DNA from 2 places in the Geodermatophilus sp. URMC 65 genome. Region 1 is predicted to be linked to the other one. Evidence: riboswitches for the same ligand, from Rfam matches in the RefSeq annotation. Region 1 holds a riboswitch; the other holds the start of a gene.
What was found. Region 1 has a riboswitch for S-adenosylmethionine ahead of ACWIX7_RS24620 (putative leader peptide). Riboswitches for the same ligand answer to the same signal wherever they lie in the genome.

Region 1 (15,463 bases):
GCGCTGGCCGCGGTGCACGGCGACCAGGTCTGCAGCAACGACGACCTGATCCGCAACACCGCCTACAACTGGTCGCCGATGAGCGCCGACGAGATCTCCTCCAAGACCGGCATCGAGCAGCGCGAGTACAGCTCGCTGCCGCTGGAGGACCTCGCCCTGCAGGCCGCCGAGGCCGCACTGGACAAGGCGGGGCGGCAGCCGGAGGAGATCGGCGCCGTGCTGGTCTGCACCTGCACCAGCTCCCGGCTCATCCCGTCCCTGGCCACCTACCTCTGCGGCCAGCTGGGGATGCACCAGGTGTACGCGGCCTACGACATCATCGCCGCCTGCGCGGGCATGCCCTACGGCGTCGCCGACGCCGTGCGGATGCTGCAGGAGGTCGAGCGGCCGGTCCTCGTCGTCTGCGTCGAGAAGTTCTCCGACAAGATCGGCAACGTCCGCACCTCGCGGATGATCTTCGGGGACGGCGCGGCGGCGCTGGTCGTCGGCCCGGCCCCCGAGGGGACCGACGGCGACATCGACTACATGAAGACCTACGCCAGCGGCCCGGCCAGCGAGGTGAACTCGATCCTCTGGCCGAACCCCGAGTTCGACAACAACATCACCGTGTTCGGCCCCCAGGTGAAGGCGCTGGCCGGTCGCTACCTCTCGCAGATGATCGACGAGCTGGGGCAGCTGCCGGCCCCGGACGGCCGGGAGGGGTCGCTGATGGACGCCATCGACCTGATCGTGCCGCACCAGGCGAACAAGACGATGGTGATCGGCCTGGCCGAGCGAGCCGGGCTGACCGCCGACCAGCTCTACTTCAACATCGAGAAGGTAGGCAACACCTCCTCGGCCAGCATCCCGCTGGCCATCCACGACGCCGTGCGCGACGGGGTGGTCACCGCGCCGGTGCGGGTCTTCGCGCCGGGGTTCGGGGCGGGCGCCGTGGCCGGGTACACCGTCATGCGGGTCGACCCGGCGGTGGTCGCCGTCCAGGGGACGTCCGCGCCGCACGAGCACGCCGAGATGCCCGCCCCGACGCCGGCCGACGAGGCGCAGCCCGGATCGGCCTCGGAGGGGATGCGGGAGGCCTTTACCTGATGGAGGACCTCCCTGCCCCCCGCCACTCGCGAGCTCGCGGCGGGACCCTGCAGGGAGGCCACACGACGGTGCGGGCCGCGGACGGGACGCGGCTGCGCGCCTGGACCAACGACGGGGACGGCGTCCCGGTCCTGCTGTGCAACGGTCTGGGCGCGCCGCCGGCGGCCTGGCCGCGGGTGGTCGAGCGGGACAGCGGCTTCCGGGTGGTCACCTGGGCGCACCGCGGTCTGGCCGGCTCCGCGCGGCCGGCCGACCGCAGCCGGGTGCGGGTCGAGGACCACGCCGACGACGCCCGCGCCGTCCTCGACGCCTTCGACATGCCGTCGGCGACGGTCGTCGGCTGGTCGCTCGGGGTCAACGTGGCCTTCGAACTGGCGCTGGAGCAGTCCTCACGCGTGCGGTCGCTGCTCGCCGTCGCCGGCGTGCCGGGCGGGAGCTTCTCCGCGATGTTCGCCCCCTACGGCGTGCCGCGGCGGCTGCGGGCCCCGGCAGGCCGGCTGAGCAGCCGGCTGCTGCCGGTCGTGGGCCCGCTGCTGCCGGTGGTCGTGGCCAGCCTGCCGCCGTGGCACGAGCTGCTGACGCCGGCCGGGTTCACCGGCCCCGCGCGAGAGGCCACCCACCCGGCCGCGCTGTACCAGGTGCTGCACGAGTTCTCGCGGCACGACTGGCGCTGGTACCGGCACCTGGCCCTGGCCGTCGCGGAGCACGCGCCGCTGGACGTCGCGGGGGTGACCTGCCCGGTCACGTTCGTGGCCGGCCGCTTCGACACCCTGGTCGACCCCGTCGACGTCCGGACGGCGGCCGAGGCGGTGCCCCGCGCCCGGCTCCGCACGCTGTCGGGCACCCACTTCGTGCCGCTGCAGTACCCCGAGGTGATGCGCGCGGAGCTGCAGGCCCTCGTCGCCCGCGAACCCCGCTACCGCTAGTCCCGGGTCCGGCGGCGGCCGGTCGGTGCTCCGGCCGCCGCCCCGGTTCGGCTCGCCGGTGGTCCGGGAGCCCGGCCGGCCGCTAGATCCGGGCCGGCACCCGGTCCCGGACGTAGGAGCCGGGCGCCGGCTCCAGCGGCGGGTGCGCTGCGCTGCCCAACGTCTCCGGTGCGGGCACCTCCTCGCCGGAGCGCTCGATCGCCCACTCCGACCACGGCTCCCACCAGCTGCCGGTGTGCTCCTCGGCCGCCGCGCGCCAGGCGTGCGGGTCCGCACCGGGCTCCCCGCCGGTCCAGTACTTGGCCCGGGGGTTGCCCGGGGGGTTGACCAGGCTCTGGATGTGGCCGCTGGAGCTGAGCACGAAGGTGCTCGGTCCCGACAGCAGCTGGGTGGTCCGGTAGCAGCCGTGCCACGGGGTGATGTGGTCGGTGAGCGCCCCGGTGACGAACGTGGGGAGGGTGATCCGGCTCAGGTGGACCGGCGTCCCCAGGACCCGCAGCGCCCCCGGCTTGACCAGGGCGTTGTTGCCGAAGATGTCGAGGAACTGCTCGTGCAGCCGGGCCGGCAGGTTCGTCCCGTCCGCGTTCCAGGCGAGGACGTCGAACGCCGGCGGGTCCTCGCCCATGAGCCACTGCTGCACCAGGTAGTTGAAGATCAGGTCGTCCGGGCGCATCCAGGTGAACATCGACCCCATCTGCCGGGCGCTGATGACGCCCCGCCGGCGGGAGTTGCGCCGGGCGGTCTCCAGCATCCGCGGCCCGGAGAAGGCGCCGAGCGGGGCCTGGCTGGAGAAGTCGAGCAGGGTCACCGCGTAGCCGGCGGCGTGCACCCGGTCGTCGCCGGTCGCGGCGAGGTGGTTGAGCGCCGTCGTCATCACCTGGCCGCCGGCGCACAGGCCGAGGGTGGTGGCGTCGGGGGAGCCGGTGACCTCACGAGCCACGTCGACGGCGGTGAGGACGCCCTGTGCGTACTCGTCCAGGCCCCACTCGGACTGTTCCTTCGTCGGGTTGCGCCAGCTGATCATGAAGACCTGCAGGCCCCGGCTGACCGCGTACTCGACGAGGCTGCGTCCCGGTCGCAGGTCGAGGAAGTAGAAGCGCCCGATGGGCGGCGGCACGATCACCAGGGGCCGTTGCCGGACGCGCGGCGTCGAGGGGGTGTACTGGATGACCTCGATGACCTCGTCCCGGTGGACGACGGCGCCGGGGGTGATCCCGAGGCTCTCGCCCACGGTGAAGGCGCTGCGGTCCACCTGGCGCGGCAGGCCGCCGTTGCGCACGAGGTCGTGGAGCGCGTTCCGGAGCCCGCGGACGACGCTGACCCCGGCGGTGTCGAACGCCCGCTTGAGCGCAGCCGGGTTGCCCAGCAGGGTGTTGGTCGGCGCCATGGCGCTGGTGAGCGCGTTGAGCACGAAGCGCACCTGCTCGACCTCGCGCCAGTCGGCGCCGCCGGCCTCGAAGTCCGCCACCAGGCGGTCCAGGGAGGACGCCGCCGCCACGTAGGACTGGGCGAGCCGGCGGTACCCGGGGTGCAGCGACCAGGCCGGGTCGGCGAACCGCTTGTCCTTCGGGGAGGGCGCGATCTCCGCGGTGCCCCGGAGGATGCGCACCGTGTCCCGCCCGAGCCGGACGGCCTCCCGCGCCATCGGCCGGGGCTGGGTGAACGTGGCGACCAGGCCTCGGGCCATCCCCCGCGGGGAAGGCAGGCCGACGTCCTCGCCACCCTCCACCGGAGCCGACGTACCGGGTTCCTCCGGAGCGAGCCGGTCGACGGCAGCGGGGCGGGGCCTGCCGGATGTGCGCGGACGGGGTGGGGTCGTCGTCACGGTGCCTCCGTTGTGAGCTGGGTCACAGGCCCTCCGACGGTAGCCCGTCTCCTCGGTGTCGGTCACCCCCTGCGACGGCCGCGGGGTCCGCGCCCGCCGCGCCGGCGTCGGATCTCTCCCGCCCCGGCACGTGCGGCCGGTCGATGACGGCCCCCCCTCCCATCCCACGGGACGCGGCGGTAGCGTCGCCGACGTGAGCGCCGTGAGGAGGCTGGACGCCCCGACGGGTCTGCGCCCCGGCGACCACGTGTGCTGGACGTTCGCCGACACCGCGGACTTCACGGCCGCCGTCCTGCCCTTCCTCGAGGAGGGACGACGGCTCGGTGAGCACCTGCTGCTCGTCGGGGCGTCGCGACCGGAGCTGCTGTCGGCCCTGGCGCCGCTGCCGGACCGGGACGAGCTGCTCGCCAGCGGGCAGCTGGAGGTGCGCAGCACCGCCGAGGTGTATGCGTCCGGCGGACAGCGCTCACCGGCCGAGCAGGTGACGGCGTACCGGAGCCTGGTCGATGCGGCCCTGGCGCGCGGACGCACCGGCGTCAGGGTCGCCGCCGACGTCACCCCGCTGGTCCGCTGCGGGGTCGACGGCCGGCGGCAGCTGCACGTCTACGAACAGCTGGCCGACGCCCTGATGGGCACCGTCGCCATGACCGCGCTCTGCCTGTACGAGGCCTCGCTGGGGGCGGAGGTCCTCGGACCGGTGACCCTCCTGCACCCCGATCAGCACTCCGGCGAGGAGGAGCCCCTCGCCCACCTGTCCGGGCGGGGCCCGTCGCTGTCGCTGCACGGCGAGGTCGACATGACCCAGGCCGACGGCTTGTCCCGCGCGCTCGTCGACGTCGCCTGCGGCACCCCCGGTGAGGTCGTGCTCGACCTCTCGGACCTCCGGTTCCTGGACGTCGCGGGCGCCCGCGCGCTGGCCCGGGCCACCCAGGTGCTCCGCGGGGCCGACGTGCACCTGCGGCTGGTGCGGGCCCCCCGGGTGGCCGCTCGCTGTCTGGGGCTGTTCGGCCTGCACGGCGAGGAGACGGTGTCGGCGTGAGCCCAGTCAGCCCGACCGGCGACTGGGACGGGAGGAGCTTCGCCCACGAGGCCTTCGCGTTCAGTGCCGACCAGGAGCTCGTCGACAGGGACGTCCCGTTCGCGGTGGAGGGGTTGTCCCGCGGGGAGCCGGTGCTCGTCGTCGCCGGCGAGCGTGTCCGGACGCTCCTCGCCCAGGAGCTGGGCGCGGACGTACGTCGCCTGGCGACCTTCGCCGCCGCGGAGACCTGGTGGCAGGGCGGGCACCGCACCCTGCACGCCTACGACCGGGACCTCCGTGCCCTGCAGGCCGTGGCGCCGACCTGGCGGCTCGCCGCGGAGCCGACCTGGCTGGCCCGCGACGACGGGCGGGAGTGGAGCCGGTTCGAGGCCGTCGCCAACCGCTGCTATGCCTCCCTGCCGTACTACAGCCTGTGCCTGCACGACCGGCAGCGGCTCCCGGCGTCGGTGCTCGACGCGGTGGCGCGCACCCACCCGCTCACCTGGGGTGGCTCCGCACCGGTCCCGGAGCCGGCCTACGAGGACCCGCAGCAGTTCATCCGGTCGGTGCACCCGGCCTGGGTCCCGCGGCCGGCGCGCGCCTCCGTGGCGGTGCTGACGACGCTTCGGGAGGCGCGCCGCGCCGTGTCGGCAGCGGCGCTCGGCTGGTGGCCGGCGCGCGTCGGCGACGTCGTCCAGGCCGCCCACGAACTGGTGGTCAACTCGCTGCGCGTGGCGGCCTTCACCGAGGTGTCGTCCTGGACCGACGGGGACACCCTCGTCGTCGAGGTCGCCGACTCCGGGCCGGGCCTGCCGGACGAGACCCTCGGCTACGTCCCGCCCCCCGGGGGCCCCGACGGCGCCGGGGGGATGTGGCTGGCCTGGAGCCTGGCCGACGACGCGGCGGTCGACTCACACCCGGCGGGCACCGCCATCCGGCTGTTCTTCCACCGCTGAAGGAGGACGCCCCCTTCCTCCACGCCTCGCAGGCTCGGCGCGGGACCCTGGAGGGTGGCCGGACGGTGGGCGTTAGACGAGGACGCGAGCGTCTCCGTGCGCGGGGACCGTGCGGCTCTCGCTACCTCCAGCGGTTGATGAACTCCACCGTCGCGGTGTCGACGTCCTCGGGGTTCGATGCGCTCAGGAAGTGCCGGCCGCCCTCGGCGACGCGGGGCTCGGCGGCGGGGCTGTTGACGAACAGCGTGATCTCGTCCTCGGCATTGGCCACGGAGTAGACCGGGTCTGCAGTGCCGTGCATCCACAGGACCGGGCACCGCACGCTGTCCAGTCGGCCGTGCAGGCCGTCGCGGTCACGCAGGTTGATGCTGCTGGTGCGAAGACGCTCCCGTCCTGCATCGCAGGCGTAGTTCTCCTGGTGTGCTGTGTGCCAGAACGTGCGCTCGTCGGGTGGCACGTCCTCGCCGAGGCCCTCGTGGAGGACGGCGTCCACGAGCTCGGTCGGGATCACCCAGTCGTCTCCGACGCTCGCGGCGAGTGCGTCGATGGCCGGCGTGCAGAAGGCGATCCCGTCCCAGCACCCCAGGTCTCGGCTGCGCTGGCTCTCGGAGTCCATCGAGGTGCCGAGCGGGATGATGCCCCTCACGGTGTGGGGGTCGAGCATGGCCATGCGGGCCGCCATCCATCCGCCTTGTGACGTGCCCAGGACGAACGCCTCGGGGATGCCGAGCGCGTCGAGGACCTGCAGGTTGGCGACGGCCGAGTCCCAGTAGGTGAACTGCTGGTACGAGGCGCGGGTCCGGCCGTGGCCGTATGGCTCGAGAGCGAGCACGTTGACCGCGGCGGCGAGCTGCTCGTCCGCGGACTGGGGCCGGAACAGCTCGGCAGAGGTGCTGAACGAGTTGACCATGACGAGCGTCGGGAGGGAGGCGTCGTACGCCCGGCCGAACCTGTAGCCGATGGTGGAGGTGCCGAGATGGGGCACCGTGACCGTTTCCGCGTTCAGATCTCCCCGGTGTCAGCAACTGGCGCACGGCGGGTCGGTCGGAGCCGCGGTGGGCCCGGCAAGCCTGACCTCGCCCTCGTCACCGGTCAACCTCTCGAACCGCGCAGCCGACCCGGGGTGGCAGACCCTCAGACGAGGACGCGGCGTCCGGAGCGGGTGTCGGCGGCCTCGGCGGCCAGCAGGATCCGGCGGGCCGGGCGGTAGCGGCCCTCGCGGAGGCTGCGGGCCTTGTCGGGGTCGACCCGCGCCAGCTCGGCGTTCGAGGCGAGGTTGTGCGCGTTGTCGGCCAGCTTGACCAGTCGGCCGAGCGGGTGCGCCGCGGCCCGCCGGATCAGGCCGGCGATGTAGGGCTCGCCCGGGCGCCGGGTGACCGCGTCGATCGCCTCGACGACGACCTCCGGGACACCGAGGGCGCGGAGCCGGTCGAGGTCGTAGCGGCGGGCGGGGTCGGGGTGGTCGCGGGTGTCCTCGACGATGTCGTGCAGCGCGCCGGCCATCTCGGCGTGCGGGCCATGGGGGCGCAGGGCCTCGGCGATCGGCCGCAGGTGGGCGAGGTAGTAGTCGCGGCCCTGCTTGTCGACCTGGCCCTGGTGCGCGTGCAGCGCCAGCAGGTGCGCGTCAGGAACGGTGAACCCCACGCTCCGAGGCTAGGCGCTGGGTACGACGCCGGCGCCACGGTCGCCGTCACCGGCCGCCGCGAGGACCGCCTCGAGCAGGCGCTGGTGGGGTACCCGGCCGACCGCGCCGCGCAGGTCCCCGGCGGCACCAGCGCGTCGACCGGGCAGCCGCACGTGTGGCCGAGCCGCCCGTGTCCGCCTGCGCCGAGCGACGGGTCTCAGTCCACGACCACCTCGTCGTGCACGCGCATGCGCTCACCGACGAACCCGCCGACGGCGGTGACGAGCGAGACGGCGATCAGCAGGGTCGCGGGCACCCACGGGTCGTCGCCGATGCCGCTGGTCAGGGCGGTCGCGACGAAGGGGAGGAACCCGCTGAGCGCGCCGGCGATGTTGTAGGCCAGTGCCACCCCGCTGTAGCGGTAACGGGCGGGGAACAGTTCGGCCAGCAGGGCCCCGGTGACGGCGTACGCCACGGAGAGCGCGGCGATCCCGACCGAGATGGCGAGCACGACGGCAGCGGGTGAGCGCGTCGTCAGCAGGGCGAAGACCGGTAGCGCCAGGACCGCGCTGGCCAGGCCGCCCCAGAACGTCACCCGTCCCGGGCCGAGCCGGTCGGCTATCCGGCCGAACAGGACGATGACGCCGATCTCGACCACGGCGGCCACCAGCGTGGCGTTCACCATGAGGGTGCGGGACAGGCCGAGGGTGTCCACGCCGTAGCTGATCGCGAACGTGGTCAGCACGTAGAACCCGCCGACGCCGAGGAACGCCGCCGCGATGGCGACGAGCAGGCGGCCCCAGGCGTGGGTGAAGACCTCCCCGGCCGGGATCTTCGGCCGGTCGGCCTCCTGCGCGAGCATCTGGTCGAAGACCGGTGACTCCTCGACGCGGCGGCGGATGTAGAAGGCGATGACGAGCAGGGGGAAGGCCGCGAGGAAGGGCAGCCGCCACCCCCACGAGTCGAAGCTCTCGGCCGGCAGCAGCAGCACGAGCGCGAAGGCGCCCGAGGACATCAGCGTGCCCACCGGCGAGCCGAGCTGGGGGAGGGCGGCGTAGCGGCCGCGCTGGTCCGGCGGGGCGTGCTCGACGGCGAGGGTCACCGCACCGCCCCACTCCCCGCCGACGGCCACGCCCTGCGCGAGGCGCAGCAGCACGAGCAGGGCCGGCGCGGCGACGCCGATGGCCGCGAAGTCGGGCAGCAGGCCGATCAGCCCGGTCGCCACGCCGATCATCACCACCGTGATCAGCAGCGCGGGTCGGCGCCCGATGCGGTCGCCCACCGCTCCGAAGACGACCGCCCCCACCGGGCGGGCGACGAAGCCGACGCCGAAGGTGGCGAAGGCCGCCAGCGTCGCCGCAGTGGGGTCCAGCGTGCTGAAGTAGAGCCGGTTGAAGACGAGGGCGGCGGCGGTGCCGAAGAGGAAGTAGTCGTACCACTCGAGGGCCGTGCCGACGAAGGCCGCGAAGGCGACGCGGCGGGCGTCCTGGGGGCTGACGTGAGCCGGCGCGCCGGCGGCGGCGGAGGTCCTCGTCGTGCCAGGTGACGAGGCGGTCGGGTCACTCATGCCTGCGCTCCCTCGGAGTGGGGGTGGGTGCGGGGAGGTCCCGGCCCGTGAACAGGCCGGTGTCGTGCACGGGCGCCCCGGCGAGCAGCGTCGCCAGGACGCCGATGGCGCCGATCCGGTCGGCATCGACGCGGAGCGGGTCGTCGTCCAGCAGCACCAGGTCGGCGAGCTTGCCGCGGGTGAGGCTGCCGCGGGTCCGCTCGTCGTGGCTGGCCCAGGCCTCGTCCAGGGTGTAGGCCCGCAGCGCCTGGGCGGCGCTCACGCGCTCGTCCGCCCCGATCAGGGCCCCGCCGGACGACAGGCGCTCGACCATGGACTGCATGCCGAGCAGCGGGGCACCGGGGGCGACCGGCCGGTCGGAGCTGCCGGGCACCCGCAGTCCGGCGTGCAGGAACGAGCGGTGCCGGTAGAGCCAGTCCACGCGCCGGGGCCCCACCGCGGCGGCCATGGTGTCCCCGATCGCGTACAGGAAGCGCGGCTGCGGGACGGGTACCACGCCCAGCTCTGCGAAGCGGGCGAGCTGGTCGGGACGGACCAGGCCGGCGTGCTCGACGCGATGGCGGACGTCGGCGCGCGGGTGCACCCGGGTGGCCTCGGCGAACGCGTCCAGCGCCAGCTCCACGGCGTCGTCGCCGATGGCGTGCGCGGCCACCCGCCACCCGGCGCGGTGCGCGTCGACCACGAGGCGGCGCATGACGTCCGGGTCGTCCTGGAACACCGCGGTCCCGTGGTCGCAGAAGGGCTCGGACAGCGCGGCCGTGCGCCCGATCAACGACCCGTCCAGCCAGATCTTCATGGGTCCCAGCCGCAGCCGGTCGTCGCCGAATCCGGTGCGCAGCCCGAGGTCGAGCCCCACGTCGATACCGTCGGCGGGGTGCGCCCGGAGGCGGTGCAGGGTGTCGCCGGCGACCATCAGCTCGACGCGGGTGCGCAGCAGCCCCCGGTCCCGGGCTACCAGGTAGGCGGCCGCCTCCACCGGCGTGCGGCCGAGCAGGCCCAGGCCGATGCCGGCCTCGACGACGTGGGTCAGCCCCTCCGCGGCGTAGACCTCGCTCGCCCGGCCGAGCGCCGTGGCGACCTCCTCCACCGGGTACGGCTTCACCAGGTCGTCGACGAGCGCCTGAGCGCGCTCCTGGAGCAGCCCCGTGGGCTCGCCGGACCCGTCACGGACGACGACGCCGCCCTCCGGCTGCTCCGTGCGGCCGTCCAGGACACCGCAGCGTCGCAGCACCTCGCTGCTCACCACGCTCATGTGGCCCGAGCGGTGCTTCAACCACACCGGGCGGCCACCGCCGGCCCGGTCCAGCAGGGAGCGGTCGGGGTGGGCGCCCATGACCGTGTCGTCGTAGCCGGAGCCGACGACCCACGCGTCCGCGGGGAGGCGTTCGGCGTCCCGGGCCACGGCGTCCTCGACGCCGGCCAGGCTGCTGGTGACGGACAGGTCGATCTCGCCCAGCGACTGGCCGAACCAGGCCATGTGGTTGTGCGCGTCCCCGAAGCCGGGGACCACCACGGCACCCTGGCCCTCGACGACCGTCCGGGCGGGCAGGTCCACGACCTCCTCGTCCAGGCCCACGACCCGGCCGCCGAGGACGCCGATCGCCGACGCCGTGGGACGGGCGTCGTCGACGGTGTGCACGCGGACGTCCCGCAGCAGCATGTCCAGCACGGTCGCTCCGTTCAGGCCAGGTGGTGCAGGCGGGTGAGGGGCAGGTCGGACACGCGGTGCACGGGCACGGGACGCCCGTCCACGAGGACGGGACCCGGCTCCGTCGGCACGGCGACCGCGGGCAGGGCGGTGTTGGCGACCATGTCCGCGCTCGTCAGGCCCCGGCTCGCCCGGATGGCGGCGTAGCGCACGCCCTCGGGCAGCGCTCTGCGCGCGTCGGCGTCCGCGAGGCACTGCTCGGAGACGAACACCCGCGAGAGCCGGCGTGGCGCGGCCCCGAGGCCACCGAAGTACGGCCGCAGCACGCGCGGCTGGGTCAGCCGGGTGGAGCCCGAGCCGGACCCCGAGGTCCCCCACGCGACGAAGCCGGACTTGAGGACCAGCTCCGGCGCGGTGCCGAAGGTGGCCGGGTGCCACAGCACGACGTCCGCGAGCCGCCCCGGCGTCAGGGATCCCACTTCGTGCGCCATGCCGTGGGCGATGGCCGGGTTGACGGTGATCTTGGCCAGGTAGCGGAGCACCCGCTCGTTGTTGACGTGCTCCGGCCCGGCCTGACCGGCCAGGTGCGCCTGCACGTGGGCCAGCTGCCAGGTGCGCCGGGCGGTCTCCGCGATCCGGCCCATGCCCATCGAGTCGGAGTTCACGATGCTGATTGCGCCCAGGTCGTGCAGGGCGTTCTCCGCGGCGATGCCGTGCTCGCGCACGCGGCTGGTGGCGATGGAGACGTCGCTGTCGATGCCGCGGTGACCGCGGTGGACGGTCAGGGTCATGGGCAGCAGCTCGTCGACCGTCGCGACCGTCAGCGGGAGCGTCGGCGTGGTCGAGGAGGTCAGGACGTGGGCCTCGCCCACCACCTGCAGCAGGTCGGCGTGCCCACCACCGCCCTCGACGTGGTAGGCGTGCACCGTCCGGCCGCGGGTGGCCGACAGCGTGTCGGCCAGGGCGCCGGACTCGTTGAGGGTGTCCGTGTGCAGGGCCACGGGCAGGTCCACGTCGTCGGCCACGCCGAGGCAGGTGTCCACGATGCGCGGGGTCGCGCCCCAGTCCTCGTGGATCTTGAACCCCCCGGCCCCGGCGAGGGCGGCACGCTCGAGCAGCTCGGTGGACGAGGTGGATCCCCGGGCGAGGAAGGCCGCGTTGAGGGGGGTGTCGCGCCACCCCTCGATGAGCGTGTGCAGGTTCGTCGCGGGGTTGGCGCCGACGTCCCACACACCGCCGATGCCCATGCCCACCAGTGAGGTCACCCCGGCGGCCAGGGCCGCGGGGGCGATCTCGGGGCTGGACAGGTGCACGTGCGAGTCCACGACGCCCGGGGTGGCGAGGAGGCCCTCCCCGGTGATCATCGCCGTGTGGGAGTCGACCACCAGCTCGACGGCGTCGCTGGTGTCCGGGTTGCCGGCCCGGCCGACGCCGACGATGCGGCCGTCCTTGACGCCGATGCTGGTCTTGCGCACCCCGAGCAGCGGGTCGACGACCACGACGCCGAGCACCACCATGTCCAGGGCGCTGTCCCCGGGGGCGCGGTCGGTCACGAGCAGCCCGTCCCGGGCGGTCTTGCCGCAGCCGCCGAGCAGCTCGTCGCCGGGGTCGGTGTCGTCGGCCTCGATGCGCACCCACAGGTCGGTGTCGCCCAGGCGCAGCAGGTCACCGGTGGTGGGGCCGTAGAGGCCGGCGTAGCGGGCGTGGGAGATGCGGCTCACCGCTGACCCCCGCGGGCCACCACGGGCACGGTGGAGGTGGTGCCGGGCGGGAACTCCCGGCTGACCCCGGCCGGCAGGTCGAGCCGGAAACCACGCACCGCGTCGCGGTCGAACTCGACCGCCGGGTTGACCTCCTCCAGCGGGAAGTGCGAGGAGATCCACACGGAGCGGTCGCTGCGGTTGGTGACCTCGACGGTGCGCCGGAGCCGGCCCGGCGCCAGCTCGACGTCGCCGTCCTGCGCGAGGACGGCGCCCGGACCGGTCGGGTCGGCCGGGCCGAAGGGCTCGGGCACGTGCACCAGGGAGGTGCCGTGGGGGAACAGCGCCTCCACCTGCAGGCTGGGCACGGTGGTGGCGACCCCGGGGAGCACCTGGTCGACCGCGACCACGCTCCGGGCCCGCCGGACGACCTCCTGGAGCGGCAGCCCGTCCCAGGCCATCTCCAGGACCTCGTCGCAGACCAGGGCGATCGCCTCGGTCGCGCCCAGGCGCGCGCCCCGGGTCAGTCGCCGGCGGGCGAGTTCGGCGGCGTTGAAGAGCAGCAGGCGCTCCTGCTCGCGAGGGGTCAGGTGCACCGCGGCCTCCGGGGTCCGTGCGGTCGGTGGTGTCGAGCGCCACGGTGCTCCTGACCTCGGCGTTCGGCAATCCGCGGCGTGCGGCCGGTGTCCGCTCGCGGCCGCCGGTCGTGGTCCGCGGTGCGACCGGCGGACTCCTGAGGGCGCTGCCGGAGCCCCGCCTGTGGGCGATGTCGCAGGTCCGGCGTGTCGGTCGGGCCGGCCGGCTCAGTAGAGTCGACGGGCAACGCCATCCGGAGCGGCCGAGAGACCTGGCTCGACGACGCCGCAGCAACCCCCCGCCCCGGCGGACGAGGGTGCTACTGCCAGGACCGATGGAGGACGCGATGACAGGCCCAGCGCCCACGTGGGCCCGCCGGCACGTCGACCTGTGCCGCACCGCCGCGGCCCTGTGTCGCTGACCGCCCGGCCCTCGTCGCGGTAGCTGCCCCGCCGTCCGGGGCACACAGCCCCTGCTGGTCCGTCGCTCCCGCGCGGCCCGGACGTCGTCCGGACGTCGGTGCGCCCCTGCCCGGGGCTGCCGGTCGGCCGGCGCCGTCCGGAGACCGTTCCCGCCTGCTCACCCCTGAGGACAGCCCACCCGTGATAGATCTGCACGACGTCCGCAAGGTCTTCCCCGCCCGGAGGCGGTCCGGGGAGGTCGTCGCCGTCGACGGCATCACCCTGCACGTCGAGGCCGGCGAGTTCGCCGGCGTGGTCGGCCCCAGCGGGTCGGGCAAGAGCACGCTGGTGCGCTTGGTGAACCTGCTGGAGCGGCCCACGTCGGGGTCGGTGACCGTCGACGGCCGGGTGCTCACCGAGCTGCCGGACGACGAGGTGCGGCAGGCGCGCCGCTCCATCGGGATGGTCTTCCAGCACTTCGAGCTCCTGGACTCGCGGACCGCGGCCGGCAACGTCGAGCACCCGCTCGAGCTGGCCGGTGTCGGCCGGGCCGAGCGCCGCCGCCGGGCCACCGAGCTGCTGGAGCTGGTCGGGCTGGGGGAGCGCGCGGACGCGCACCCCGGGCAGCTCTCCGGCGGGCAGAAGCAGCGGGTGGCGATCGCCCGTGCGCTGGCCGGCCGCCCCACGGTGCTGCTCTGCGACGAGGCGACCTCCGCCCTCGACCAGGCCAGCACCACCGGCGTGCTGGAGCTCCTGCGCCGGGTGCGCTCCGAGTTCGGCCTGACCGTGCTGCTCATCACCCACGAGATGGCGGTCGTCAAGGCCGTGTGCGACAGCGCCGTCCTCCTCGAGCGGGGCCGCGTCGTGGACAGCGGCCGGCTCTCGGAGGTCCTGACCCGCGAGCACTCGCCGCTGAGCGACGCACTGCTGCCCGCGCCGCTCGCCGACGCCGGCGCCGGGCACGACGGCGTCCTCCTCCGGGTGACCGTCACCGACCGCACGCCCGAGACCGTCGTCCTGCAGACCCTGATCGGGCAGCTGGGGCTCGCGGTGGAGGTCGCCGGCGGTTCGGTCGAGACCGTCGCCGGGGGCCGCTACGGCCGGCTGCTGCTGCGGGCCACCGGCGACCTCAGCCGGCTGGACGGGGCGCTGCGCGGGCTGCGCGACGACGGCGTCCTCATCGAGGCGGTGCCCCGGGACACGGACGCCGTGGCGGCGACGGGAGCGGGCCGATGAGCGACTGGGCCCGCATCTGGCCGCAGTTGATGGAGGCGACCGGCGAGACGCTGTACATGGTCGGGGTCTCCGCCCTGCTCACCGTGCTGCTCGGCATCCCCCTCGGGATCCTGCTGACCGTCACCGCTCCGGGGGCGCTCGCCCCGCGACCGCTGCTGAACCGGTTCCTCGGGGTGGTCGTCAACCTCGGCCGCTCGCTGCCGTTCATCATCCTGCTGTTCCTGGTCGCGCCGGTCACCCGCGGCATCGTCGGGACGACCATCGGCTCGACGGCGGCCATCGTGCCGCTGACGATCGGCGCCGTCCCCTTCCTCGCCCGCCTGGTGGAGACCAGCCTCCGGGAGGTCGCCCCCGGGAAGGTCGAAGCGGCGATGGCCATGGGCGCGCGCCGCCGGGACGTCGTCCGCACCGTGCTGCTGCCCGAGGCGCGCCCCTCGCTCATCGCCGGGACCACGGTCACCGTCGTCGCGCTCATCAGCTACTCGGCGATGGCCGGCGCGGTCGGCGGTGGCGGGCTCGGCGACTTCGCCATCCGCTTCGGCTACCAGCAGTTCCGGACCGACATCACCCTGCTGACCGTCGTCCTGCTGCTCCTCGTCGTGCAGGCCCTGCAGTGGGCCGGCGACCACTGGGCGCGCCGGCTGGCGCACGTCTGACCACCCACCCCACCGACCCCCCGGTGGCCGGCCGGCCACCTCTCCCACCACGTCCGAGGAGGACCCCCGTCATGCGCTCCCGTCTCACCTCGCTCCTGGCCGCGTCCGCGGCGACCGCCCTCCTGGCCGCCTGCGGCGGCGGCGAGGCCGAGCTGTCCGCGGCCGACGAGCCGCTGCGGGTGGGCGCGTCCCCGGTGCCGCACGCCGAGATCCTGCGCTTCGTCGACGAGAACCTCGCCGCGGA
Region 2 (15,463 bases), 2.6 Mb from region 1:
AGTCCGACGGCGTCGGGGAGTACAACGGCGCCGACGTCGCGACGACGACCGTCTACTACACCGACGGGGACCAGGCCCAGTACGACGCCGCCGTCCAGCTCGTCCAGCAGTTCCCGGAGATCAGCGGCCCGGCGGTGCGCTTCTTCGAGGTCCCGGACGTCGAGGCGCCCGGTCTCGTGGTCGTGACCACCGGCGAGTGGCTGCCCTGACCGCAGGGCACCGCGCGCCGCGCCGTCCCCGGAACCAGCAGGGGTCGCCGTCCGTTGGCGGCTCCGTGCGTCCCGTTCGCGGGCCCGTCCGTCCCCGCCCGCGCCCCGGCGCCCGCGCGACGTCCGCCGCCCTGCTCCTGTTCCTCACCCTGGCCGTCACCGGGCTGCTCCCGGCCGCCCCGGCCGCGGCAGCCGAGGACGTCGGCACCGAGGAGGCACGGGTCCCCGTCGGCGCGGGCGCGGACGCGGACGCCGCCGAGCTCGACACCACCTTGTACCTGCCCGCCTCCGCGACCGCCGACGCCCCCGCGCCGGCAGTCGTGCTCGCCCACGGCTTCGGCGGCAGCAAGGAGTCGGTCGCCGACGACGCCCGCGACCTGGCCGGCCGCGGCTACGTCGTCCAGACCTACTCGGCCCGCGGCTTCGGGGCGAGCACCGGCCGGATCGGGCTCAACGACCCCCGCGCCGAGGTGGCCGACCTGTCCGCGCTGCTCGACCGGCTCGCCGCGCGCGACGACGTCCTGCTCGACGGGGACGGCGACCCCCGGGTCGGTGTCGCCGGGGGCTCCTACGGCGGCGCGCTGGCCCTGCTCGGCGCCGGCTACGACGACCGGATCGACGCGATCGCCCCGCAGATCACCTGGAACTCGTTGACCACCGCCTTCTTCCCCTCGCAGGTGGGCGAGCCGGCTCCCGGCACCGTCGCGGCCACGCCGCAGGCCCGGGACGCCGGCGTCTACAAGCGGCTGTGGTCGGGCCTGTTCTTCGGCGTCGGGTCGGCGCCCACCGGCGGACTGCTGGGGGCGCTCGGCGGCGGGGACGGCGACGGCGACGGGGCCGCCGCGGCAGGTGGCCCGCCCGCGGACCTGCCGGCCGACCTCGGTGGCATCGACCCGGCGTCGGTGGACCCGCAGGCGGTCGAGCAGCTGCTGACCTGCGGCCGCTTCACGCCCGAGGTGTGTGCGGCCTACCAGTCCGCGGCCTCCACCGGCACCCTCACCCCCGAGATAGCCGCCGTCCTCGACCGCAGCAGCCCGGCCACCGTGCTCGACCGGATCGACGCCCCCACCCTGCTGGTGCAGGGCACCCAGGACTCGCTGTTCGGCCTCGGCCAGGCCGACGCCAACGCCCGGGGGATCGCCGCCGACGGCACCCCGGTGAAGGTGGTCTGGTACGCCGGCGGCCACGACGCCCAGGCCTCCGAGCGCACCACCGAGCAGCTGCGCGAGCAGGTCGCCGGCTGGTTCGACTGGCACCTGCGGGGCCGCGGCGAGGACCCGGGCACCGGCTTCGAGTTCCCCGCGCCGACCGGCGTGACCGCGACCGTCGGCACCGTGCAGGGCGGCAACCGCACCGTGACCGCACCGGCGTACCCGGGCCTGGCCGGCACCGAGCCCGCGCAGCGCGAGGCGATCGCGGTCGACGGGCCGCTGCAGCCGGTCGTCACGCCCGCCGGGGGGACGCCGGCCGCGATCACCGTCGTCCCGGGGCTGGGCTCGCTGGCCTCGGCGCTGTCCGGCACGTCGTTCGAGATCCCCGGCCAGTTCGCCGCCTTCGAGAGCGAGCCGCTGGACGAGGCGGTGGAGGTCGTCGGCGCCTCGACGATCGACCTCGACGTCGCCGCGCCGGGCGGCTCGGCGACCCTGTTCGCCAAGCTCTACGACGTCGCCCCCGACGGGACGGCGACGCTGCCGGCGGGCCTGGTCGCGCCGCTGGCGCTCACCGGCCTGTCCGCGGACCCGACCGCGCCGACGCGGGTGGGCGTGACGCTGCCGGGGATCGTGCACCGCTTCGAGGCCGGGCACACGATGCGCGTGGTGGTCTCCTCGACCGACCAGGCCTTCGCGCTGCCGGCCGAGGCGGCCGTCTACTCCGTCGCGCTGGCCGGGGGCGGGGACGCCGCCGCCCTCGCCGTCCCGGAGGTCGACGGGCGCACCGAGGCCGCCGACGGCACCTCCCGCTGGTGGGTGCTGCTCGGCGTCGTGGCGGCGCTGGGCCTGCTCGGCTGGCTGGCCGCGCTGCTGTGGGGACGACGGCGCCGCCGGCGGGTCTCCGTGGTCGAGCCCGACGGCGAGGAGGTACCGCTGCGCCTCACCGGCGTCTCCAAGGCCTACAAGGACGGCTTCGTCGCCGTCCGCGACCTCTCCTTCGAGGTGCGTCGCGGCCAGGTCCTCGGCCTGCTCGGCCCCAACGGCGCTGGCAAGACGACGTCGCTGCGCATGCTCATGGGGCTGATCCGGCCGACCGAGGGACGGATCACCGTCTTCGGCCACGAGATCCGCCCGGGCGCGCCGGTGCTGTCCCGGCTGGGGTCGTTCGTCGAGGGCACCGGGCTGATGCCGCACCTGTCCGGCCGCGACAACCTGCGGCTGTACTGGGCCGCCACCGGCCGCCCCGCCGAGGACGCGCACATGGCGGAGGCCATCGAGGTCGCCGGCCTCGGGGCCGCGATCGACCGGCCGGTGCGCCGCTACAGCCAGGGCATGCGCCAGCGGGTCGCGATCGCGCAGGCGATGCTGGGCCTGCCCGACCTGCTGGTGCTCGACGAGCCGACCAACGGGCTGGACCCGCCCCAGATCCACGCCATGCGCGAGGTGCTGCGCTCCTACGCCGCGACCGGCCGCACGGTGATCGTCTCCAGCCACCTGCTCAGCGAGATCGAGCAGACCTGCAGCCACGTCGTCGTCATGGCCAAGGGGCAGAAGATCGCCCAGGGCACGGTCGAGGAGATCGTCGGCGCCGGCGGGTCGGTGCTGGTCGGCCTGGCCGACGACGCCGACACCGAGCGGGCGGCCGCGGTCCTCACCGGACTGCCCGGGGTGACGGTGGAGCGCACCGACGAGGGGCTGGTCGCCGACCTCGACGGCACCGGCCGCGCGCCGGCGCTGCAGGCGCTGGTGGCGGCCGGCATCGCGGTGGACGCGTTCACGCCGCGCCGCCGGCTCGAGGACGCGTTCCTGGCACTGGTGGGGGAGGGGCCATGAGCACCGCTGCTCACGTCCAGCCGACCGGGGCGGTCGCGGGCTACCGGCCCGGGCGCACGCTGCGGCTGTCGGTCGAGCTGCGCCGGCAGTTCAAGCGCCGGCGCACCCTCGGCGTCCTGGTGCTGATGGTGGCGCTGCCGCTGATCCTCATCGCCGCCCTCCAACTGGGCGGCACCGAGGAGGCCGAGGAGAACAGCCGGATCAACCTCGTCGACGTCGCCACCGCCAGCGGGCTGAACTTCACGCTGTTCGTGCTGTTCGCGACGACGAGCTTCTTCCTGGTCGTCGTCTACGCGCTGTTCTTCGGCGACACCGTGGCCGCCGAGGCCCAGTGGGGGTCGCTGCGCTACACCCTGGCCACCCCGGTGCCGCGGATGCGGCTGCTCCGGCAGAAGTGGCTGGCCGCGCTCGTGCTGTCGGTGGGCGCGCTGGTCACCCTCGTGCTCACCGCGCTGCTCGCCGGCGGCATCGCGTTCGGCTTCGACGCCGTCCAGACGCCGGTCGGCGTCACGCTGGGCCAGGGCGAGGGGCTGCTGCGCCTGGCCGGGATGGTCGGCTACCTCGCCGTCCACCTGCTCGTCGTCGGCACGCTGGCGTTCTGGCTGTCCACCGTGACCGACGCGCCGCTGGCCGCGGTCGGCGGCGCGGTGTTCACGATGTTCGTCTTCGCGATCCTCGACCAGGTCGAGCAGCTGGGGTCCATCCGCGACTTCTTCCCGACCGCGGAGGAGTTCGCCTGGACCGACCTGCTGCAGACCCCCGTCGACTCCGGCGACCTGTTCCGCGGCGTCGTCCAGTCGCTGCTCTACGCGGCGGTGTTCACGGCTCTGGGCTTCCGGCACTTCTCCCGCCGCGACGTCACGTCCTGATCGTCGCCCTACCGGGCGACACCGCGGCCAGGTGCCGTTCCCCGGTGGCGTCGAGCCGCTGCGTCACGCCTGCGCGGACCCCTCCGGGGCCCACTCGGCGCGACATCGATCCCTCTCACAGCGACGCGCGGACCGCCTGGGCCCAGCCCTCCCCCATGGGGGCGTCGGTCACCGACACGTTGGGGACGGCGGCCAGCAGGTCGGCCATGCCGTCGACGGTGGCCCCGTTCGCGGTGATCCACAGCCGGCCGACCGCGGGCGCCATCTCCAGGTCGCTGACGCTGTCGCCGATGGCCACCGCCTCGGCCGGGGTCAGCCCGCGCCGCTCAAGGTCCCAGGCGATCGCCGCCCCCTTCGTGATCCCGCGCGGCATCAGGTGGTAGATCCGCGCCGGCGCCTCGGCGGGCGCCAGCGTCGTGCGGGCCGTGCGCGGCAGCGCCCCGTTGTCCTTGAGGGTCAGCCAGCCCAGCCCCCGCTCGGCGAGCCAGGCGTCCACCGCCGTCGGGTCGAGGCGGCCGCGCAGCAGGGCGTCGGTCTGGTGGGTGGCGTGCCACGGCGCATGCCACTCGACCTGCCCGGGGTGCTGGGCGACCAGGGCGTCGACCACCCCGAGCTCGGCCATCACCGCCATCGGCGCGCGCCCCGCGTACTCCTCGGGCAGCGCGCCGGTCAGCCGGTGGGTCTGCCGGGCGGCGTCCCAGCTGATCGTGGCGCCCAGCTCCGCGATGGCGCCGTCGGCGGCGAAGATCCGGGCCGCCTCCACCACCTGCTCGAAGGTGCGGCCGCTGACCAGCACGAGTGCCACGCCGGCGCGGTGCAGCTCCAGCAGGGTGGCCGCCGGCTCGGCGGTCAGCTCACGTCCCTCGGTGTGCCAGAAGGAGCCGCGTGGGCCGACCATCGTGCCGTCGAGGTCGGTGTAGACGACGCGCGTGCTCACCTGCCCATCCTGGCCCGGCGCACTGCGCCACCCACGACGTGGGTAGAGTCCAGGGCGTTCCACTCATCCAGAGGGGCAGAGGGACACGGCCCGACGAAGCCCCGGCAACCGCCGCACCGCGCGTCCGCGCAGCGGAAGGGTGCCAATTCCGTCCCGCGCGGCTCGACGGCCCGACGCGGGGAAGATGAGGAGGTAGTCGTCGCATGACCCTGACCGCTCCCGGTTCTCTGCAGGCCGACTCCAGCGCGGGTGGCCCCGTCCCGCCGTCCCCGGCCCGCGGGCTCGTCTGTCGCAACTGCGGCGCCACCTTCGACCTGATCGCCGAGCACGCCTGCGCCGAGTGCTTCGGCCCGCTGGAGGTCGACTACGACCCCGAGCTGATGCGGGCGGTCACCCGTGAGCAGATCGAGGCCGGTCCGCAGAACATCTGGCGCTACGCCGCGCTGCTCCCGGTGGGCCAGGACCCGGCCGACCGCGTCACCCTCGACCCGGGCATGACGCCCCTCGTGCGCGCTGACCGGCTGGCCGCCGAGCTGGGCCTCACCGGCGGGCTGTGGGTCAAGGACGACTCGGCCAACCCCACCCACTCCTTCAAGGACCGCGTGGTCAGCCTGGCCGCCACCGCCGCCAAGAGGCTGGGCTACAGCAAGATCGCCGCCGCCTCGACCGGCAACCTGGCCAACTCGGTGGCCGCGCACGCCGCCCGCGTCGGCCTGCCCTCCTTCGTCTTCATCCCGTCGGACCTCGAGCCGGGCAAGGTCGTGCAGTCGGCGGTCTACGGGCAGACGCTGGTCGCCGTCGACGGCTCCTACGACGACGTCAACCGGCTGACCAGCGAGCTCGCCGAGACCGACGAGTTCGAGGACACCGCCTTCGTCAACCAGAACGTGCGGCCGTACTACGCCGAGGGCTCCAAGACGATGGGCTACGAGATCGCCGAGCAGCTCGGCTGGCGGATCCCGGCCCAGGTCGTCATCCCTATGGCGTCGGGCTCGCTGCTCACCAAGGTGGACAAGGCGTTCCGCGAGCTGACCGCGGCCGGCATCGTCGAGGCCACCGAGTGGACGGTCTTCGGCGCCCAGTCCGCCGGCTGCGACCCCATCGCCACCGCCTTCGACAACGGCTGGGACGTCGTCAAGCCGGTCAAGCCGACCGGGATCGCCAAGTCCCTGAACATCGGCAACCCCGCCGACGGCCCCTACGCCCTCGACGCCATCCGGCGCACCGGCGGCGCCGTCGGCCGGGTGGACGACGCCCAGATCGTGCAGGGCATCCGCGACCTGGCCCGCACCACCGGCGTCTTCGCCGAGACGGCCGGCGGCGTCACCACCGCGGTGCTGCGCCGGCTGGTCGAGGACGGCCGGCTGGACCCGGCGAAGGAGACGGTCATCCTCAACACCGGCGAGGGGCTGAAGACCCTCGACCCGCTGGAGCCGGTCGTCGGGCCGACCCACCGGGTCGCGCCGTCCCTGTCCTCGGTCCGGACGGCGGGTCTCATCGGCTGACTCGTCAGGGTGGGCGATCCCGGGTTCCGGCAGCCCGGTGCCCCCCGATCAGGTGTCCCGTGTGCGTGAGTCTGCTCTCACCACGTGTTTCGTGCTGTACGTTCTGCCGCGGTTCGGTTCCACGTTCGTGTTCTGCGGGCGGAAGAGCTCGACCCGGCCTCCCTGGTCGGTGGGAGGCCGTCCGCAGGCACGAAACGTGGGAGCGCACGTGGCACAGGGCACCGTGAAGTGGTTCAACGCCGAGAAGGGCTTCGGCTTCATCGCCGTCGACGGCGGCCAGGACGTCTTCGTCCACTACTCGGCCATCCAGATGGACGGCTACAAGAGCCTCGACGAGGGCCAGCGGGTCACCTTCGAGGTCGTCCAGGGCGAGAAGGGTCCGCAGGCCGACGCCGTGCGCACCGCCTGACCTGAGCTCGCCGGAGGCCCGGTCCCCACGCGGGGGCCGGGCCTCCGCCGTGTCCCGGCCCGGTCACGCCTCGCCGCGTGCGGTGACACGGCGCGACCCGCCACGCCGCCGGGACAGGTGCCGGCGGGCTCGCGGACCGGAGGTCGTGGTCCTGGTCCCCGGGGTGCGGGAGGCTCCGCCCGTCGGGCACCGGATGGGGCGGGGAGGGTGGCCATGTCACGCGTCGCGATCGTCACGGGTGGTGCGTCCGGGATCGGACGAGCCCTGGGCGCGGCGCTGGTGCGCCGCGGGGACCGGGTGGTCCTCGCCGACGTCGACGGTGCCGCGGCCGAAGAGGCCGCGGAACGGCTGTGTGCCGTCGGGCCCGGCGCGGCCACGGCTGCCGCTGTCGACGTACGCGAGGCGGACGCGGTCGCCTCGCTCGTCACCGGCACCGCGGAGCGGCACGGCCGGCTCGACCTGCTGTTCAACAACGCCGGCATCGGGATCGGCGGTCGGGTGGAGGAGCTGAGCCCGGCGCACTGGGACCGGGCCGTCGACGTCAACCTGCGGGGGGTCGTCCACGGGGTGCAGGCCGCCTATCCCCTGATGGTGCGGCAGGGACACGGCCACATCGTCAACACCGCGTCGCTGGCCGGCCTCCTGCCGTCGCCCGGCTCCGCTCCGTACGCGACGACGAAGTGGGCGGTCGTCGGGCTGTCGCTGAGCCTGCGGGCAGAGGGCGCCGCCCGGGGGATCCGGGTGAGCGTGGTCTGCCCCGGCGGGGTGGACACGCCGATCCTGGACAAGGGGATGCCTGCCGACCTGCCACGGGTCCCCAGCCTCGAGGGGGTCGACACCCGTGCCCTCATCACCCGGTTCAGCGGTGGACGGCTGTACAGCGCCGACGCCCTGGCCGCCGACGTCCTCCGCGGTGTCGACCGCAACCGGGCGGTCATCGTCGCGCCGCGTCAGGCACGGGTGATGTGGCGGCTGATGCGGCTGTCCCCGTCACTGGTGCTCCGGGTGTGGGCAGCCGCGGCGGCCCGCGGTCCCGGGGGCTCCACGACCGTGAGCGAGCCGGGGCCCGTGCCGACCGCCGAGGTGTCCGGAGGCCGCTGACGGCCGGGAACAGCTGACCCGGCGACCCCGTTCTTGCACTCGGCAGGGTCGAGTGCCAGACTCGCGATTGGCACTCGACAGTGCCGAGTGCCAATCAGGTCGGAACGGTGAGGCACTGGTGTGCGGGCCGACGGAGTGCCCGTGCCGCCGGTGTCGTCCGTCGCGGGCGCCGGTCCCGGCCGTGCAGCGATCCATGCATGGAGGACATCACCACATGGCCAAGATGATCGCCTTCGAGGAAGAGGCTCGCCGCGGCCTCGAGCGGGGCATGAACACCCTCGCCGACGCCGTCAAGGTGACCCTCGGCCCGAAGGGCCGCAACGTCGTCCTCGAGAAGAAGTGGGGCGCCCCCACCATCACCAACGATGGTGTGAGCATCGCCAAGGAGATCGAGCTCGAGGACCCGTGGGAGAAGATCGGCGCCGAGCTCGTCAAGGAGGTCGCGAAGAAGACCGATGACGTCGCGGGTGACGGCACCACCACCGCCACCGTGCTCGCCCAGGCGCTCGTCCGCGAGGGTCTGCGCAACGTCGCCGCCGGCGCCAACCCGATGGCCCTGAAGAAGGGCATCGAGAAGGCCGTCGAGTCGGTCACCGAGTACCTCCTCTCGACCGCCAAGGACGTCGAGACCAAGGAGCAGATCGCCGCCACCGCGTCGATCTCCGCCGCCGACACCGCCATCGGTGAGCTCATCGCCGAGGCGATGGACAAGGTCGGCAAGGAAGGCGTCATCACCGTCGAGGAGAGCAACACCTTCGGCCTCGAGCTCGAGCTCACCGAGGGCATGCGCTTCGACAAGGGCTACATCTCGCCGTACTTCGTCACCGACGCCGAGCGCATGGAGGCCGTCCTCGACGACCCGTACGTGCTCGTCGTCAACTCCAAGATCAGCTCGGTCAAGGACCTGCTCCCGCTGCTGGAGAAGGTCATGCAGTCGGGCAAGCCGCTGGCCATCATCGCCGAGGACGTCGAGGGCGAGGCCCTGGCGACCCTGGTCGTGAACAAGATCCGTGGCACCTTCAAGTCGGTCGCCGTCAAGGCCCCCGGCTTCGGTGACCGCCGCAAGGCCATGCTCGCCGACATCGCCATCCTCACCGGTGGCCAGGTCATCAGCGAGGAGGTCGGCCTCAAGCTCGACACCGCCGACGTCTCCCTGCTGGGCCGCGCCCGCAAGGTCGTCGTCACCAAGGACGAGACGACGATCGTCGAGGGCGCCGGTGACAGCGACCAGATCGCCGGCCGGGTGAACCAGATCCGTGCCGAGATCGAGAAGTCGGACTCCGACTACGACCGCGAGAAGCTGCAGGAGCGCCTGGCCAAGCTGGCCGGTGGCGTCGCCGTCATCAAGGCCGGCGCCGCGACCGAGGTCGAGCTCAAGGAGCGCAAGCACCGCATCGAGGACGCCGTCCGCAACGCGAAGGCCGCCGTCGAGGAGGGCATCGTCGCCGGTGGTGGCGTCGCCCTGGCGCAGGCCACCGCTGTCGCGTTCGACAAGCTCGAGCTCGAGGGTGACGAGGCGACCGGTGCCAACATCGTGCGCGTCGCGCTCGAGGCGCCGCTGAAGCAGATCGCCGTCAACGCCGGCCTCGAGGGCGGCGTCGTGGCGGAGAAGGTCCGCAACTCCGACACCGGCTGGGGCCTCAACGCCGCCTCCGGCGAGTACGTGGACCTGGTCGCCAGCGGGATCATCGACCCCGCCAAGGTGACCCGCTCGGCGCTGCAGAACGCCGCCTCCATCGCGGCGCTCTTCCTCACCACCGAGGCCGTCATCGCCGACAAGCCGGAGAAGGCCGCCCCGGCCATGCCGGGCGGCGACGGCGGCATGGGCGGCATGGACTTCTGATGAAGGGCCCCGTCCTCCCCACCCCTCGCTAGCTCGGGGCGGGGCCCGGGACGGGGCCGTTCCAGTCCGTCACCTGCAGGGGCGGTCCGCTCGCGAGCGGGCCGCCCCTGTCGGCGTTCCCGTGTCGGCCCCGTCCCGAGCTCGCGGGGGAGGGACGGGGTCCTCCGTCAGTCCTCCGGTGCGAAGCAGCAGAACTCGTTGCCCTCGGGGTCGGCGAGCACGTCCCAGTCGATCTCGCCGTCGCGCACCCGCAGCAGCGTCGCACCGGCCACCAGCAGGGCGGCGGTGTCCCCGACGACGTCCAGGTGCACGCGATTCTTGACCGTCTTGGGTTCGGACACGGGGTTCACCCAGATCAGCGGGCCCACACCGGCGGGGTCCTCGATCGGTACCGGCCACGCCGGGTCCCGCGGCTCGGCCGAGGGACGGCGGACGTAGCCGAGGGCGGCGCACCACCAGTCCGCGATCGCCTGGTGGTCGCGGGCGTCGAGGCACAGGTCCTTGAAGCGGGCGGGCGCATCGGGCACGCGACCACCCCAGCACAGCCCCGCCGCGGGCGTCAGTCCCGGCGTCCGTCGCCGAGCAGCCAGCCGGCGGGGTCGGCCAGCGCCTCGGCCTCCGCGGGGCCCCAGGAGCCGGGCGCGTAGCGGTGCACCCGCGGGGGTCGCTGCTGCAGCGGGGCGAACGCCCGCCACGCGTTGGCCAGGCCCTCGCTGCTGGTGAACAGCGACCGGTCGCCGACGAGCACGTCGTGCAGCAGGGACACGTAGGGCGGCAGGGGCGTCCCCCCGGGGACGTCGGCCAGCTCCAGCGTGGCCGTCGCGGTGGCGAGGGAGAGATCGGGGCCGGGCTCCTTGGCGACGACCTGCAGGTCCACCGCACCCGACCCCGACAGGGACAGGGACAGCACGTTGCCGTGGCCGGGGACGTCGGTGACCGGCCCGTCGGGACGGCGCAGCAGCAGGCTCACCCGCTGCTCGCTGACGGCCATCCGCTTGCCGGTCCGGAGCACGAAGGGGACGCCGTGCCACCGGTCGGTGTCGACCCACAGCCGGGCGGCGACGTAGGTGTCGGTCTGCGAGTCGGCGGCGACGCCCTCGATGTCGGTGTAGCCGTCGAACTGGCCGAGCACGACCTCGTCGGGGTCCAGGGGCCGGAAGGCGGCGAGCACGCTCTCGCGGGCCTGCTGCAGGTCGGCGGGGTCGAAGCTGGCCGGCGGCTCCATCGCGACCTCGGCGGCGACCTGGAACAGGTGGGTTACCAGCATGTCGAGGGCGGCGCCGGTGGCGTCGTAGAACTCCGCGCGCTGGGCGACGTCGAGGTCCTCGGGGACGTCGACCTGCACCTGCGCCACGTGATCGCGGTGCCAGGCGTGCTCGAACAGGCCGTTGGCGAAGCGCAGCACGTGCAGGTCCTGGGTGCCCTCCTTGCCCAGGAAGTGGTCGATCCGGAAGACCTGGTCCTCGTCGAGCACGGAGTGCACCAGGTCGTCGAGTTCGTGGAAGCTCTCCGGCGAGGTGCCGTAGGGCTTCTCGTAGACGACCCGTGCGCCCTCGGTCAGCCCGTGCTGCCCCAGTGCCCGGGTCAGCTTCTCGAAGGCCGACGGTGGGACGGCGAGGTAGTGCACCAGCTGCGGGTCGCCGCCCAGCTCCTCGCGCGCCTCGCCGAGGACGCCGAGCAGGCTGCCCGGGTCGGACTCCTCGAAGCCGCCGCCGGCGAAGCGCAGCCGCGCGGCGAACTCCTCCCACGGGCCCTGGTCGGGGCTCGGGCCGAACTCGGTGAGCGCGTCGTGCACCAGGTCGGCGAAGTCCACGTGCGAGACGTCGCCGCGGCCGTTGCCGACCAGCCGCCAGTCCTCCGGCAGCAGGCCGCGCTGGGCGAGCTCGAAGAAGGCCGGCAGCACCATCCGGCGGGACAGGTCGCCCGTGGCGCCGAAGAGGACGAAGACGGTCGGGGGGAGGTCGGTCACGCGGGTCGGTGTGCCCGCGCGGTGGCGCGGTCACGCGTGCACACCGAGGGCCCGCCCCCGCGTGTGCGGGGACGGGCCCTCGGGTCGTGCGGGTGTCGGGGAGCTCCCGACGCCGGTTCAGCGCGTCCGCGTCATCACGGCGACCGTCTTGGCGCCGGAATCGGAGGTGACGTTGAACCGGTTGTTGGTCGGCAGGGTGGGGCCGTTGCGGAGGTCGACCGTCCAGGTGCCGTCAGCCGCGACCGGGACGTTGAGCTGGATGGTCGTACCGGAGCCCGTGACGTCGCCGAGCCGGAGGTGCACCCGGTTCGCCGTCGTGTCCTGCGCGGTGCCCGAGATCCGGTACTCGCGCCGGTCAGCTCGGTACTGCGCCCGGGTGACCGTGACGACGTCGGTCGGCGTGACCGTGTTGTCGACGGTCGCCGGCACCGTCGACGTGGTGGCCTCGCCGCCGCTCCTGGCGACGACGGTGAGCGCGTACTCCACGCCGTTCCGGAGCCCGCTCACGGTGCCGGCGGTGCCGGTCGCCGCGAGGGTGACCGCGGCCTGACCATCGGCCGGGGTCGCGACCAGGTCGTAGCCGGACACCGGGCTGGCCGGGTTGCCGGCCGCCGCCGCCGTCCACTCCGCGGTGATGCTCTCGTGACCGGGGATGACCCGGGTCAGGTTGAACGCCGCGGGGGCCACCGCCCTCAGGGTCGAGACCGTGGCCGTGGCGGCCGGGCCCTCACCGTTGGCGTTCGCGGCGGTCACCGACACCGTGTATGTCGCCCCGGAGGTCAGACCCGTGAGCGTGGCCGTGGTGCCCGGGGCCGCGACCGTGACCGGGGCGGGCACCGCGGCGGCCGCGTCGGCCGAGGTCGCGGTCACCGTGTAGCCGGTCGCACCGGCGGTGGCGGTCCAGCTCACGTCGGCGCTGTCGAGCGATGCGCTCGTGGCGGTCAGTCCGGCAGGGGCCACCGGGGTCGCCGTCGGGTCCGTGCCCGGGTCGGTCCCGCCGTCCGGCGGCGTGGTGCCCCCGGAGCCGGAGCCGACGACCACCGTGCCGAGCGACTGCGCCGCCGACCAGCGGCCGTTGTAGGCCTCGATCCTGATCTCGTAGGTGGCACCGGCCTCCAGGCCGTCGAGGGAGACGCTGGTCCCGCCGGTCCGCTCGGCGACCTCCTGCTCGGCGTGGGCGCCACCGATCGCGGCGACCCGGTAGCCGCTGACCGGCGAGCCGTCGGCGGGCTGTGCCGGGGTCTCCCAGGCGACCTGCACCGAGGTCGAGCCCGTGGCGGACGACAGCTGGGCCGTCGTCGGCGCCGTCGGCGCCTGACCGTCGGGGCTCGGCGGGCACCCGCCCATCCCCGGGCCGGGGATCTCCTCGAACTCGTTCTGGGTCAGGCCGAGCGCCGGCTCCTCGCCCGCCATCCAGGCCGCGAAGACGTGGTCACCCTCGAGCACGCGGTCGTAGTCGGCCTTGGTGAAGAGGGTGTAGGTGCCCTCGATGGTGCCGGTCGCCGGGTCGGCCGTGGCGGTGGCATCCCACAGGCCGGGCTCGCCGTTGGGGTGTTCGGCGTCCGGGACCAGGCTGATGCCCATCGCCCGGTTGTCGGACAGGCCCGGGTCCTCGCCGGGCGGGGTCTTGTCGTCGTCGTTCTCCGGGTTGACCGTCTCGATGTTGAACCGGGTCGGGTCGAACCACGGGTCCGCGGGGTCGTAGGTGCCCTTGATCGTGACCGTCCCGGTTCCGCGCACCCGGTTCTCCGGGTCGGTCGGGAGGTTCTGGGTCGCGGTGAAGCCGCTGCCGACGACCTCGGTGACCGTGGGGGAGGCCGTGATCGCGGAGTCCGTGAAGGCCTCCCCGCTGAAGGAGACCTTGACCTCGTCACCGGGCTTGATGGTGGGGGTCACCCCGATCCAGCACTCGCCCCCGGGGTGGTTGAACTCGAGGAAGCCGGTGGCGTCCAGCGTCCCCACGCCGATGCCGATCGTCTGGCCCCCGCGGAGCACCTCGACCGTGGCCTCCTGCCCGGCCTGGGCGACGTAGCCCTCGAGGGCGACCATGCTGCGCTTGTTGAAGATCTCGATGTTGCCGGGCCCCGTCGGTGGAGTGCCCGCCTGGGCCAGGCTCCCGAAGGTCACCAGCGCACCGGTGGCCGTGACGGCGGCCAGGCCGCCGGCGATCAGCCGCTGCTTGGGGGATCGGGACGCTCGCGACGCGGGGGGAACCGCAGCTCCGTGCCCACCCCCGCGACCGCCGTGCTGGGTCGGTCGTGTCCTGGTCATCGCCTACTCCGCAGTCGCGCCGCGCCCACACCACCGTGGGCCGGTCTCGTGGGGGTCACGGTCGTCGTGCAGCGACGCTCCCGGCAGCCGAGCGGAGGGGGAGCGGAGCCCCCCAATCCGGGGGCGCGGTGGGCCCGCGTCGGCGGCGGCCGGGGCGGGTAGGCGGCTGCCGTGGCGGTGGTCATCGGGACGTCGGGCTGGCAGTACCGCGACTGGCGCGGCCGCTTCTACCCGCCGAAGCTGCCACAGCGGCTGTGGCTGGAGCACCACGCGGAGCACTTCGCCACCGTCGAGAGCAACAACGCCTTCTACCGGCTGCCCGAGCGGACCACCTTCCAGGCCTGGCGGGAGCGGACGCCCGCCGACTACCGGTGGGCGGTCAAGGCCAGCCGGTTCCTCACCCACGTCAAGCGGTTGCGCGACCCCGAGGAGCCGGTCGCCCGGCTGGTGGACCGGATGGCCGGCCTCGGCGACCGGCTCGACGCCGTCCTCCTGCAGCTGCCGCCCACGCTGAAGGCCGACGCCGACCTGCTGCGCGAGTGCCTCGCGCAGTTCCCGGCCGGCGTGCGCGTCGCCGTCGAGCCGCGGCACGAGTCGTGGTGGACCGACGAGGTCCGCGCGCTGCTCGAGCGCTACGGCGCGGCGCTGTGCTGGGCCGACCGGGCCGAGCGGCCGGTCGCGCCGCTGTGGCGCACCGCCGACTGGGGGTACCTGCGCCTGCACACCGGGGCCGAGGGCTGGGCCTACCGCCCGGAGACGCTGCAGGCGTGGGCCGAGCGGCTGTCGGAGACCCACGGCGACTCCGACGTCCTCGTGTACTTCAACAACGACCCCGGGGGTGCGGCCGTCACCGACGCCGTGGTCTTCGCCGAGGCGGTGCGCCGCACGGGCCGGACGCCGACCCGCGTGCCCACCGCCGACCAGGCCTCCGGCCGGGCCTGGGACGCGGCGTAGCGGTTCGCACCCCGCGGAGTGGCTCAGCCGAGGACCTGCGGGTCCTCCCGGAACGCCACGCCGAGCTGGTCGGCGGCCCGGCCGAGCACCGACTGGACGGCGAGGGTGTCGGCCAGCGGCATCACGGCGCTCTCGGTCCGCCCGGCCCGCAGGCACTCGGTCACCTCGGCGAGCTCGTGGCTGTAGCCGGTGCCCGACGGCGGCAGCGTGATCTCCTCCGGATCGGCGCCGGCGCGGTGCAGCACGATGGTGCGCGGGTGGTGGAAGCGGGGCAGGACGTCGATCCAGCCGGCGGTGCCGAGCACCCGCGCCTGCCCGGGCGTCGGGTACCGCAGCGAGGCCGTCAGCGTGGCCGACCGGCCGTCGGCGTACCCCAGCAGCAGCGCGGCCTCGGCGTCGACGCCGGTGGGGA

Region 2: linked by a shared signal. The riboswitch ahead of thrC (threonine synthase) and the one ahead of ACWIX7_RS24620 (putative leader peptide) in region 1 are both predicted to bind S-adenosylmethionine.

Annotation. Positions count from the first base shown of each region.
Region 1 is NZ_CP199954.1:5,081,454-5,096,916, forward strand. Features, by position in the region: gene ACWIX7_RS24565 (3-oxoacyl-ACP synthase III family protein) at 1-1,086, shown strand, start outside; gene ACWIX7_RS24570 (alpha/beta fold hydrolase) at 1,155-2,012, shown strand; gene ACWIX7_RS24575 (PHA/PHB synthase family protein) at 2,095-3,699, opposite strand; gene ACWIX7_RS24580 (MEDS domain-containing protein) at 4,031-4,876, shown strand; gene ACWIX7_RS24585 (anti-sigma factor RsbA family regulatory protein) at 4,873-5,811, shown strand; gene ACWIX7_RS24590 (alpha/beta fold hydrolase) at 5,933-6,796, opposite strand; gene ACWIX7_RS24595 (HD domain-containing protein) at 6,946-7,455, opposite strand; gene ACWIX7_RS24600 (MFS transporter) at 7,653-9,002, opposite strand; gene ACWIX7_RS24605 (amidohydrolase) at 8,995-10,662, opposite strand; gene ACWIX7_RS24610 (urease subunit alpha) at 10,683-12,371, opposite strand; gene ureA (urease subunit gamma) at 12,368-12,946, opposite strand; SAM riboswitch class I at 13,173-13,267, shown strand; gene ACWIX7_RS24620 (putative leader peptide) at 13,273-13,347, shown strand; gene ACWIX7_RS24625 (methionine ABC transporter ATP-binding protein) at 13,529-14,563, shown strand; gene ACWIX7_RS24630 (methionine ABC transporter permease) at 14,560-15,219, shown strand; gene ACWIX7_RS24635 (MetQ/NlpA family ABC transporter substrate-binding protein) at 15,291-15,463, shown strand, end outside.
Region 2 is NZ_CP199954.1:1,938,767-1,954,229, reverse strand. Features, by position in the region: gene ACWIX7_RS09465 (LytR C-terminal domain-containing protein) at 1-209, shown strand, start outside; gene ACWIX7_RS09460 (alpha/beta fold hydrolase) at 275-3,193, shown strand; gene ACWIX7_RS09455 (ABC transporter permease) at 3,190-4,062, shown strand; gene ACWIX7_RS09450 (HAD family hydrolase) at 4,178-4,999, opposite strand; SAM riboswitch class I at 5,060-5,190, shown strand; gene thrC (threonine synthase) at 5,203-6,504, shown strand; gene ACWIX7_RS09440 (cold-shock protein) at 6,713-6,913, shown strand; gene ACWIX7_RS09435 (SDR family NAD(P)-dependent oxidoreductase) at 7,127-8,014, shown strand; gene groL (chaperonin GroEL) at 8,229-9,857, shown strand; gene ACWIX7_RS09425 (VOC family protein) at 10,025-10,384, opposite strand; gene ACWIX7_RS09420 (glucose-6-phosphate dehydrogenase) at 10,417-11,826, opposite strand; gene ACWIX7_RS09415 (fibronectin type III domain-containing protein) at 11,944-14,097, opposite strand; gene ACWIX7_RS09410 (DUF72 domain-containing protein) at 14,269-15,051, shown strand; gene ACWIX7_RS09405 (Gfo/Idh/MocA family protein) at 15,075-15,463, opposite strand, start outside.